Regions from separate parts of the Tardiphaga sp. 20_F10_N6_6 genome, predicted to be linked through region 2. Evidence: riboswitches for the same ligand, from Rfam matches in the RefSeq annotation. Region 2 holds a riboswitch; the other holds the start of a gene.
What was found. A riboswitch is a leader RNA that binds a small molecule or an ion and turns the genes downstream of it on or off. The one in region 2 is predicted to bind cobalamin.

Region 1 (5,533 bases), 2.0 Mb from region 2:
GAATGTCGCCGGTGACCGGGCTGATGTGAAACCAGGTTTGCGCGTCGTCATCGAATTTGGCGCGTAACACCGGCAATTCGCGGTCATTGTGGTGCGCGTACCAATAAGCGTCGTATTTTCCGAGGGTTATCTGGCGTTCGAGGCGCGAATCCGGAAGCAGTTTTGTTGCGGCGTTCCAGAGGCGGTCTTGCGGCAGTCTTGCGATTTCGCCGCTTGTCGGATTGATCGCCATCTTCGTGCCGTCGCGCTTCGCGACGATCATCAGCGGCATGCCGTCGATCCATACGAAGCGCGCTTCGACCGCGGCCTTGTCCGCCGGTGCGCGAATGGCCGCAGGGATATCAGGCGCGTCGTGGCCGGCATAGCGTTGCAATACCTCACGTGGCGTATTGCGGTCGGCAAAAACGCGGCCGGGATCAAGCGACAGCCAGCCCGAGAACATCCAGGTCAGCACGAACAGCCCGGCGATCAGTCCGGTGACGTGATGCCATGCCATCCAGCCGCGATAGGGCGTGATGTTGCCACTCGCATAGCGTCGCTTGAGGCGCACGCGCAGAATGCCGATCCAGATTCCGGTAACGCCGACGATCAAACAGATGCCGGAGATCCACAGCACCACGAGTCGCCACAGCGGACCGTCCTTGCGCAACACGGTCGGATAGATCCAGTGCGGGATCGAGCCGAGCCAGTTCCAGACGCGCTCGGTGCGGTTGGTATCGAGTGCGATCTCGCCGGAGCGCGAGGAGACGTAAAGCTTGGTGCCGGCATCGTCGCCGAGTGTGATCAGATACAATGGTCGCAGCGGATCGTAACGCGCGGTGACACTCCATTGGTCGCGATCGACAATCTCTTCGAGCTGCGGTGATCGGCTTGCGGGATGATGCTGCGCGACTGCAAGTGCCTGCAGTTCGTTGATCTCGGTGATGGTACGGCCATCGACGGCGGAGATGGTTTGCCGTTTGCCGTCCCAGCCAGTCAGCCGATATACCGGCTCGTCGGCAATCATGTTCAATCGCAATTCGCGCGGATAGCGCGTGGCACCGGCAGCCTTCATCGCCTCGTCGGGAGAGAGCGCCACTTTCTCCCAGACGATATCGGGCAATGCCGCCAGCCGCTCTTTATCGGAGAGGCCGGGAAACGCGACATACATCATCACCACGCCCGAGATGAACCACATCGCGAAGAAGAGACAGGTGACGATACCGATCCAGCGGTGGCCGATATACAGCCACCGCCGGAGTGTGCGTGTCAGCTTGCGTGACAAGTTCAGAATTTCACGTTGACAGCGAGTTGGGCGGTGCGTGGCATGCCGAGCATCCACTGATTGTCGCTGTAGCTCGACGTCGCGTAGATCTTGTCGAACAGGTTGTAAACGCGCAGCGACACCGTGGTGTTGACGTCCGGCTTCCATTGCAGGCCGGCATTCACAACTGTGTAGCTCGGCATTTCCAGCGTATTCGCGTTGTCTGCATAGGTCTTGCCGACAATCTGCACGCCGGCATTGGCCGACCAGTTTGGCGCAAAGCCCCATGTTGCCCAGATATTGGAGACGTTCTGCGGGACATTGATCGGGACGTTGCCGGCAAAATTCACGCCGCTGGCCTGCAGGAAGTCGTCATACTTTGCGCGCAGGAGCGCGGTGTTGGCATCGATGCGCCAGCCGTATTCGAGCACGAGACCGATCGAGGCCTCGACACCGCGCGATGACTGCTGGCCGACCTGCTGAACCGCTCCGCCGCTACCGGGAACGACGGCCAGCAGATTGTTCTTCACGATCTCATAGGCAGCGAGCGTCCACTCGCCGCGGCCGCCCCAGAACGACTGCTTGACGCCGATCTCGGCCTGTTTGCCGGTCGCGAGGTCAAACTTCGCATTGGCGTTACTCGCCGAGATCAAGCCGCCGATGGTATCGACCGCCGTCGAATACTGGCCATAGAAAGCAAGGTTCTGAATCGGCGTATAGACGACGCCGGCGCGCCACGAGGTCGCCGAATAGTCCCGGGTGTAGCTGTTGGCGGGGGTGCGATAGTCGGTTCGTTCGACGGTCGGTTGGTCCTGGCGGACGCCGGCGATCAGCGACAATTGTTCGGTGACGGCCAGTCGGTTCTCGGCGAAGAATGCGTACTGATTGGCGACGCTCTTGAAGCCGGGAATCGTCGGGTCCGGGCTGCTGAACAGGCCGGGATCGAAATTATACGGATTGACCGATGAGGACCCGCTAAACGGCGAATTGTTGGTGTGCTTGAAGTCGATGCGGTTAACGTCGAAGCCCGCCACGAAGGTGTTGACCATGCCGAACAGATGGCCCTCGAAGGTGGCGTCCATGCGGTCGCCGATCTGCTGCTGCTGGTGGAAGATCTCGAGATAATCGCCGCGATCGATCAGGCCGGTGCCGGAATTGAAGCCGTAGATCTCGACCTCCTTCCAGTGGCGCTTCGCATACATGTAATAGAGCGTGTTGCGCAGGGTGATGCCGTCGGCCACCTGCCACTCGGTCTTCACCTGGCTCCAACTGTCCTGATAGCGGATGTTGCTGTCGCTGACATTGTAGTTCTTGAAGCGGATCGCCTCATTGAGCTGGCCGTTAATCAGCGGCGTGCCGAAATATTTTGATGGATGGCGGTCGCCATAGTCGGTGGAGAGCGTCCAGGTGATGTCCTCGGTCTGCTTGATCTGCACGGCGGCGTGCAGCGCGATGTTCGAGGTGTTGTCGCGATCGACCCAACCATCGGACGCGTTGCCGGTGACGGCGATACGATAGGCGACGTCCTTGCTGACCGGGCCGCCGCTATCGAGAGCGATGCGGCGCGTCATGTTGCTGTCCAGAGAGATTTCGGCCTGGTTGCGTGGCACCCAGAGCGGCAGTTTCGAAATCACGTTGATAGCGCCGCCGATGGCGCCTTCGCCATACATGACGGAGGCGGGGCCGCGCAGCACTTCGATCTTCTCGGCGGTCCAGGTGTCGAAGGGGAAGTTCACCGTGCCGGAGCCGACATAGAGGCGTGTGCCGTCATAGAGCGAGGTGACTGAGCCGCTGCCGGCGAAGCCGCGGGTGCTGAAAGCAATGCCACCATTGCCGGGTTCGCCAATGGCCGTAAAGCCGGTGGCATTCTGCGTGACGGCATCGACGACGTTCTGCTGGCCGCGTTCGGCCATGGTTTCTGCCGAGATCACTTCGACGCTGGCCGGCGTCTGCAGGCGCGTGAGGCCGAGGCGGCTGCCGGTGGATGTAGTGCCTGTGAGGTTGAGCGTCGGCGCTGCGAAGACAGCGCCTGTCGGCGTGGCAACCGGCGCGCCGGTATTGGCAGCGACATTGCGCTGCTGCCGCGAGCGCGCAGCGCGCGATGCATTGCCGTTCGTGGCGCGGCGTGCGCGCTGAGGCGTCGCTGACGGCTGAACGACAACAGGATCGAGCGTCTGGCTCGACTGTGAGGTTTGCGACCAGCTTTCGCTCGGACACAACAAGCAGGAGAGGGCAACAGAATAAAGAAAGGGAGCATGTCGCTTCAATGCGACGGGAGAAACGGAGGTCATGAACAGGACTCGCGGTTACGTGGCACGTCACCGCAAACCAAGTCGCCCCGCCGCTTTCAAACAGGCAGTGTGACTTCCACCAGGACACCCCGCCCAATGTGCTCGCGTGTGACCACGACTGGCGGCAGGTCTCCTGGCTCGCGGGTCACTGCCTGTCGCCGCCTTCCCAGGTGAACACCCAGTGGCTCTTGGCGCAGGCTCGCCGCTTACAGTTGCGGGGGCAGCCGCGGAATCGGGGGATCCCCCTCACCGCATTCCCTTTTGATCCCCGAAGGGAACCGTCGCGTTCACGTTAAGGTGAAATTTCCAAATGTGTCAATCAAGCTGCCAATCATTCGCAGCTTGCTTTGGCGGGTGTTGATATTGCGCATCACCTGTCATCGCAGCGTCAAGCGATCTGCCTAGAGCCACTGGTGCCAGAGCCAGGATCAGGAGTTCGCCATGGCGCTACATATTTCCCGTCGTCGCTTCCTCGCGCACTCAGCCGCAGCAGGCGCAAGCTTCCTGGCGATGCCTTACCTCAGCCGTGCGGCGGATCGTCCGGTGGTGTCGCATGGCGTGCAGTCCGGCGATGTCGGGACGAGCAGTGGCATGATCTGGTCGCGCGCCGATCGTCCGGCGCAGATGATGGTGGAAGTCGCCACCACCGAATCCTTCAGCAATGCGCGCGCCTTGCCGCCGATTGCAGCGCTGCCCGAGAGCGATTTCACGGCGAAGCTGCTGCTCGATAATCTGCCGGCCGGGCAGGACATCTTCTACCGCGTCAAATTCCGCGATCTCTCGCATACCGACATCGTCGGCGAGCCCGTGATCGGCCGCTTCCGCACCGCGCCGGCGGATCGCCGCGATGTGTCCTTTGTCTGGGGCGGCGATGTCGCCGGCCAGGGCTGGGGTATCAATGCTGACGATGGCGGCATGGTCACCTTCGCCACCATGCGAAAGCACAACCCGGATTTCCTGATCCATTCCGGCGATACGATCTACGCCGATGGTCCGATCCTGCCTGAAACGAAACTGCCTGACGGCGCGATCTGGAAGAACACCATCACGGTGCCGGAGAAGGCGAAGGTCGCCGAAACGCTCGATGAATTCCGCGCCGCGCACAAATACAATCTACTCGACGACAATGTCCGCGCATTCAATGCGCAGGTGCCGATCTTCGGCCAGTGGGACGATCACGAGGTCACCAACAACTGGTCGCTCTCGAAGCAGTTGCCGTCGTCTTACAAGGAGCGCGACATCACGCTACTGGCTGCGCGCGGCGCGCGTGCCTTTCACGAGATGTATCCGATCTCGGTCAATCTGACCGAACACGGCCGGGTCTATCGCACGCTCAATTACGGCCCGCATCTCGATGTCTTCATGCTGGACGAGCGCAGCTATCGCGGGCCCAACGGCCCGAATCTGCAGGAGAGCTATGGTCCGGATGCGTATTTCATCGGCCCGGAGCAGATGGCCTGGCTGAAGCGCGCCCTGATGGCGTCGAAGGCGACCTGGAAGGTCATCGCCTCCGACATGCCGATCGGCCTCGTCGTCTATGACAACGCTGCCGACAAAACCGGGTCTGAGGCCATTGCGCAGGGCGACGGGCCAGTGCGGGGCCGCGAGCTGGAAATTGCCGATATTCTGCGCTTCATCAAATCGGCCGGTATCCGCAACACGGTCTGGCTGACCGCCGACGTGCATTACACGGCGGCGCATTACTACAATCCGGAGAAGGCCCAGTTCCAGGATTTCGAGCCGTTCTGGGAGTTCGTTTCCGGGCCGTTCCACGCCGGAACCTTCGGCCCGGCGGCGCTCGACAATACCTTCGGTCCCGAGGTCCGTTTCGTGAAGGCGCCGGGGCCCGATAAGCAGAATTTGCCCCCGTCGGCCGGCATGCAGTTCTTCGGTCACGTCAAAATCGACGGCCAAAGCGGCCAAATGACCGTTACGCTCCGGGATCGGGCCGATATGGCCCTTTGGGCCACGGTTCTGGACCCGAAATTGGGCTAACCAT
Region 2 (5,533 bases):
ACGCCGATCGGCAAAGGCGACGATGTCTGTTGCCAGCATTGCGCGCTCGACCGCAGCCTTGTCCGATGATGTCAGCCGCGCCGGATCGGTCGCGCCATGTGGATAGCGGCCAAGAGCGACGACGTCCTTTACGTCGAGCGGCCAATGCACGACATGACCTTGCGGCAGATAGCCAAAGCGCTTTGCGCGCTCGCGTAGCGACAAGGACGCCAGTGTATGGCCCGCGACATGGATAGCGCCGGTGGACGATTGCAATCCTGCCAGTGCGCGCAGCAGCGTCGTCTTCCCGGCGCCGTTCGGGCCGACCAGGGCGACGAGGTGCTGTCGGTGTAGCGAGAGCGAGACATCGTGCAGCACCTCGCGCCCGGAGAGCGTGACGCTCAGATTGCTCGCGGTCAGCAGCGCCTGATCGGTCATGCGACGCCTCCGCCCAGAGCGCGCCGCTCGCGCATGATGAGATAGAGGAAGAATGGCACACCGATGATCGATGTCAGGACGCCGACCTTGATGTCTGTGGTCGATGGAATGATGCGCACGGCGATATCGGCGGCGAGCAACAGCGCCGAGCCGGTCAGCGCGCTCGGAATTAGTAGTCGCGCGGGATCATGGCCGATGATCGGGCGCATCAGATGTGGCGCGATAAGGCCGATGAAGCCGATCGTGCCGGTGACCGCGACAGCGCCGCCAACGCCGAGCGCGACGCCGAGGATCACCAGCAGGCGCAGGCGGCTCACATGGACACCGAGGCTCTGTGCGGTTTCTTCGCCGAGGCTCAATGCACGAAAGGCCGAGCGCTGACTCATCAGGATAATTGCGCCAGCGACAATGAACGGAAGCGCCAGGGTGACGTGACGGAAGCTACGGTCTTCCAGCGAGCCGAGCAACCAGAAGGCGATCTCAAGTGCGGCGAAGGGATTGGGCGACAGGTTCATCACCAGCGCCGTCGCAGCACCTGCTAGACTTGAGATCGCAAGCCCCGCGAGGATCAGCAACAGCAGACCCGCATTGCGGCCGGCGATGCCGAGCAGCACGAACACCGACAGGAACGCCATCGTGATGCCGGCAACAGGCAGCGCCCATGAGCGGACATCGGCCAAACCGAGCGAGATCATCAGCACCGCACCGAAGGCCGCGGATTGCGGCGCGCCGAACAGCGACGGCGAGGCGAGGGGATTGCGCAGCAAGCCCTGCAGCGCGGCACCGGACAGGCCGAGGATCGCGCCGATGGCAAGTGCGAGAATCGCGCGGGGCAGGCGGATTTCACGCACGATGATCTGATGCACGTCGCTGCCGCCGCCGAACAGTGCATCGAGCACCGTCAGCGGCGAGAGTTTGACAGGTCCCGTGCCGAGCGAGCCCAGTGCCAGCAGCGTGACGAGGCCGACGAGCGCGATGGTCGCGATCGTCCGGCGCCGTGCTGCTGGCGCTATGCTCACCATGTGGCGTTGAAGCCTGCGTAAGCCGCAGGCCCCGTGGTGCCGAAGTTCAGCACTTCCTGATAATGCTCATTCAGGATGTTCTCGCCGCGGGCGAAGACCTTCCAGTTCGCATCGATCTTGTACTCGGTATAGAGGTCGACGCGGGTATAGGCATCCACCTGACCGACCTGATTGGCACTGCTGAAGCGCTTCGACACCGTGGTGACACGCGGCTCGATCATCCACTTGTCGGTGGGCGTGATCGTGAGTGCGAAGCGGGCGAAGTTCTTGGGACGACGTGCCAGCACGGTGTCGGTGCCGAGATCCTGTGCGTGAAGGTAAGTGTAGGCTACGTTGAATTTCACCCAGCCCGGAATGACATCGACATTGCCGCCGACTTCGAGACCGCTGGTCTCGGCGCGGGCGACGTTGACGTAATAGCCGAGCGGGCGGGACGCATCGGAGACAAAGTTGATCAGATTGCTGTAATCGGTGGAAAAGCCTGTGACCGACAGCACGACGCGGCCGTTGAAGAGGCTCTGGTCGATACCCGCGTCATAGCCGAAATTGGTTTCCGGCGTCAGGTTTCTGCTGCCGTAGGTCGTGTCGTAAAGCTGAAACAGCGTCGGCGCTTTTGCGCCGGTGCCAGCGCTGGCGCGGAATTTGGTGCCGGTTTCTGTAATGTTGTAGGCAGCCGTAGCGCGCCAGGTCTCGAAGCGGGCAACGTCGACGACGTCATCGACCCGGCCGCCGAGCGTGACGTTGAGCCGTTCACCGATCGGCACAGACCACAAAGCGAAGATCGAGTTGGTGTCCTGCTGTTTGGCTAGCAGCGGCGTCAATGGGCCGGCAACAGGCGAGATATTCGTGCTGTAGGTCTGCGCGGTCTCGGTCTGTGTCTTGGCACCATAGACGAGGGAGCCGAATGCGCCGAGCTTCAGGGTCGCCTGATATTCGGCGCCGAGACTGTTGCCGACATAATCGGAGATTTTCTCGGTGGTGTTTGCCGGCAACCTGTTGGTGCGATAGCTGACGTCGTCAAACATCCGCTCGGTGTGCGTATTCGACACGGTGACATTGTGAGTCAGAATGCCACCGAATGAATCGATGCCGACGCGTCCATAGACGGTTTGCAGCAGACGCGTCGCCGCTGACGGCGTATCCGGAAGCGTTCCCGTTGCTGCATCATAGGCCGAGCGCGTGAACGAATGGACGATGCCTGACTCAAGCCGGATGCCTTCGCCTGCATCGTAGCCGATGCGCGCCGAGCCGCCGACGCGATCGAAGCTGTCGTTTTCGAGATTCGGAAAACGTGCTTCGAGGGCAGGGATACGATAACCGTAACGCGAGAAACCGTTGCTGTGCTGACCGCCGCCGGTGAAGGCATAGGACCACGGACCGTTGGATCCGGTCAGCGATCCCTGCGTCATGACGGTGCCATAGCTGCCGGCTTCCGTGCGGACATTGACCTGCGCAGGACCGGAGCCCTTCTTGGTGATGATGTTGACCACGCCGCTCATGGCGTCTGAGCCATAGAGCGCGCTCTGTGGCCCCTTCAGGACCTCGATGGCGGAGGGCGTGAACATGGCGAATTCGAAGTCGCCCGATGCAGCCGTGGGATCGTTGACGCGGATGCCGTCGATCATCACCAGGGTCTGGCCGGTATTGCCGCCGCGCAGGCGCACATTCGCGGTGCCGCCGGGGCCGCCATTTTCGCTGATATCGAGGCCAGGCACGGTGCGCAGCGCATCGACCAGCGAGCCGGGATTGCTGGTCGCAATGGTTTCGCCTGACACCACGCTAATCGAACTGCCAGTGCGATTGAGCTGTTCGGGTGCTCTGTCCGCCGTCACTACGATTTCGGAGAGCTGCTCGGCACTGGACTGCGCAGCACTGTGAGAGCAGGACAGAACAACAACGGCCGCAGTGCCTGCGGCCAAATTCCGGATAGTCATTTAACCCCTTCCGTCGACCCACCGTCGAACGAGTGTGAAACTCGTTACCGGCCGGTCTCCTGGCTCGCGGTGGTCTCCCGGTCCGCCTTCCCGAATCTGCGATGCAAATTCAGTGGCTTTGTGGACCCGGAATGGCCGCTTACAGTTGCGGGGGCAGCCGCGGCATAGGGGATATTTCCCCGCACCGCATTCCCGTTTCACCTCCTCGCGGAGGCACCGATAACGACAGACAGGAAGCACAGCGCGCCGCGCGGTGCAACAGCCATCACCGCGTTGTGGACTCTATTGCTCGTGCTGTAGCGCGGCGAGCACGTCGTCGGGGCGCTCGACCATCATCATGTGGCCAGTGCCGGGCAGAATCACCGTGCGGGCGTTTTTCAATGCGGCGGCCAGGGTCTTGCCGGCCTTGGCAGGAGTCATCATGTCCCGTTCGCCGAGGATGAGCGTGACCGGGATTTCAAGCTGGCCCGCAGCGGTCAGCGCATTCTGGTATGTATTGCAGGCGTTGAGATCGGTGAACAGCACGCCCGGCTTTGTGGCCTCGAGCACGCGCTGCGCACCGCTATGCATCCACAACCCCGGCGCGAGGCTGCCGCCGAGTTCGGCGCGAAAGCCGAGCCCCCAGATCGACACCATATCGATAGCGGAATGCTGATTGGCTTCGGCATCCTTCAACAGATCCGGGCCGACGGTCATCGTCCCTGCCGTGCCCATCAGGTCGAGGCGCGTGACTTTACCGGGATGCCGCGCTGCGGTCTCCAGCGCAATCAGCGAGCCCATGGAATGGCCGATCAGCCGCGCAGTCTTTGCGCCTGCAGCCTCGATCAATGCTGCCGTCCAGTCTGCGAGATCGGCGATGGTCGTGAGCGCTTCACCCTTTGAGCGACCATGGCCGGGCAGATCCGGCGCCAGCACGGCGAAGCCATGATGCGCGAACCAGCGCGTATGCAGCGCCCAGGTCGAGTGATCGAAGCCGGCGCCGTGGATCATCACGACGACCGGGAGCGATGGATCGAAGGTGCGGCCGCCATTCGCGATATAGGTCTCGTGACCGTTGACGGTGAGTTGCATCGCTCAGCCCTTCTGCGAGATGCGCAGCGCCTGCGCGAGGTCATCGATGATATCATCGGCGGCTTCGATGCCGATGGAGAGGCGGATCAGCTCCTCGCCGATGCCGGCGGCCTTGAGCTGCTCGGCGTCCATCTGCTGATGCGTGGTGCTGCCAGGATGAATGACCAGCGTCTTGGCGTCGCCGACATTGGCGAGATGGCTGGTGAGTTTCAGGGCCTCGATGAATTTGCGGCCGGCATTGCGGCCGCCCTTGATACCAAACGAGACGATGGAGCCGGCGCCGCGCGGCAGCAGGCGTTTCGCGAGTTCGTAATCCGGATGGTTCTCCAGCGACGGATGCAGCACCCAGTCGACCGCCTTGTTGGCCGCGAGCGCTGCCAGCACCGCATGCGTGTTGGCCACATGGCGCTCCATGCGAATGCCCAGCGTTTCGACGCCTTGCAGCAGCTGGAATGCATTGGTCGGCGAGAGACACGCGCCGAAATCGCGCAGGCCCTCGGTGCGGGCGCGCATGATGAAGGCGGCAGCGCCGAACTGTTCGTCGAAGACGATGCCGTGATAGCCGGCATAGGGTTCGGTCAGCTGCGGGAATTTGCCGGATGCGTGCCAGTCGAAGCGGCCGCCATCGACGATGACGCCGCCGATAGCGATGCCGTGGCCGCCGATCCATTTGGTGGCGGAGTTCATCACGATATCGGCGCCGAGTTCGATCGGCCGCGACAGGAATGGCGTCGCGAAAGTATTGTCGATCAGCAGCGGAATCTTCGCGGCATGGGCGATGTCGGCGACAGCGGGAATGTCGAGCACTTCGAGGCCGGGATTGCCGATGGTTTCGCCGATGATCAGTCTCGTGTTCGGCTTGATTGCCGCCTTGAAGGCGTCGAGATCGCGCGGCTTGACGAAACTCGTGGTGATGCCGAAGCGCGGCAGCGTGTGGGCCAGCAAGTTGATGGTGCCGCCATAGAGCGAGGACGACGCCACGATGTGATCGCCGGCATTGAGCAGTGTGGCTATGGCGAGATGCAGCGCCGCCATGCCCGATGCGGTGCACACCGCGCCGACGCCGTTCTCAAGTGCGGCGAGTCGCTC

Region 1: linked by a shared signal. The riboswitch ahead of AB7813_RS21195 (TonB-dependent receptor) and the one ahead of AB7813_RS11640 (TonB-dependent receptor plug domain-containing protein) in region 2 are both predicted to bind cobalamin.

What each region holds. Positions count from the first base shown of each region.
Region 1 is NZ_CP197239.1:4,395,478-4,401,010, forward strand. It holds gene AB7813_RS21190 (PepSY domain-containing protein) at 1-1,264, opposite strand, end outside; gene AB7813_RS21195 (TonB-dependent receptor) at 1,267-3,534, opposite strand; cobalamin riboswitch at 3,641-3,830, opposite strand; gene AB7813_RS21200 (alkaline phosphatase D family protein) at 3,976-5,529, shown strand.
Region 2 is NZ_CP197239.1:2,385,541-2,391,073, reverse strand. It holds gene AB7813_RS11650 (ABC transporter ATP-binding protein) at 1-417, opposite strand, end outside; gene AB7813_RS11645 (FecCD family ABC transporter permease) at 414-1,439, opposite strand; gene AB7813_RS11640 (TonB-dependent receptor plug domain-containing protein) at 1,433-3,373, opposite strand; cobalamin riboswitch at 3,406-3,609, opposite strand; gene AB7813_RS11635 (alpha/beta fold hydrolase) at 3,656-4,444, opposite strand; gene AB7813_RS11630 (O-acetylhomoserine aminocarboxypropyltransferase) at 4,448-5,533, opposite strand, start outside.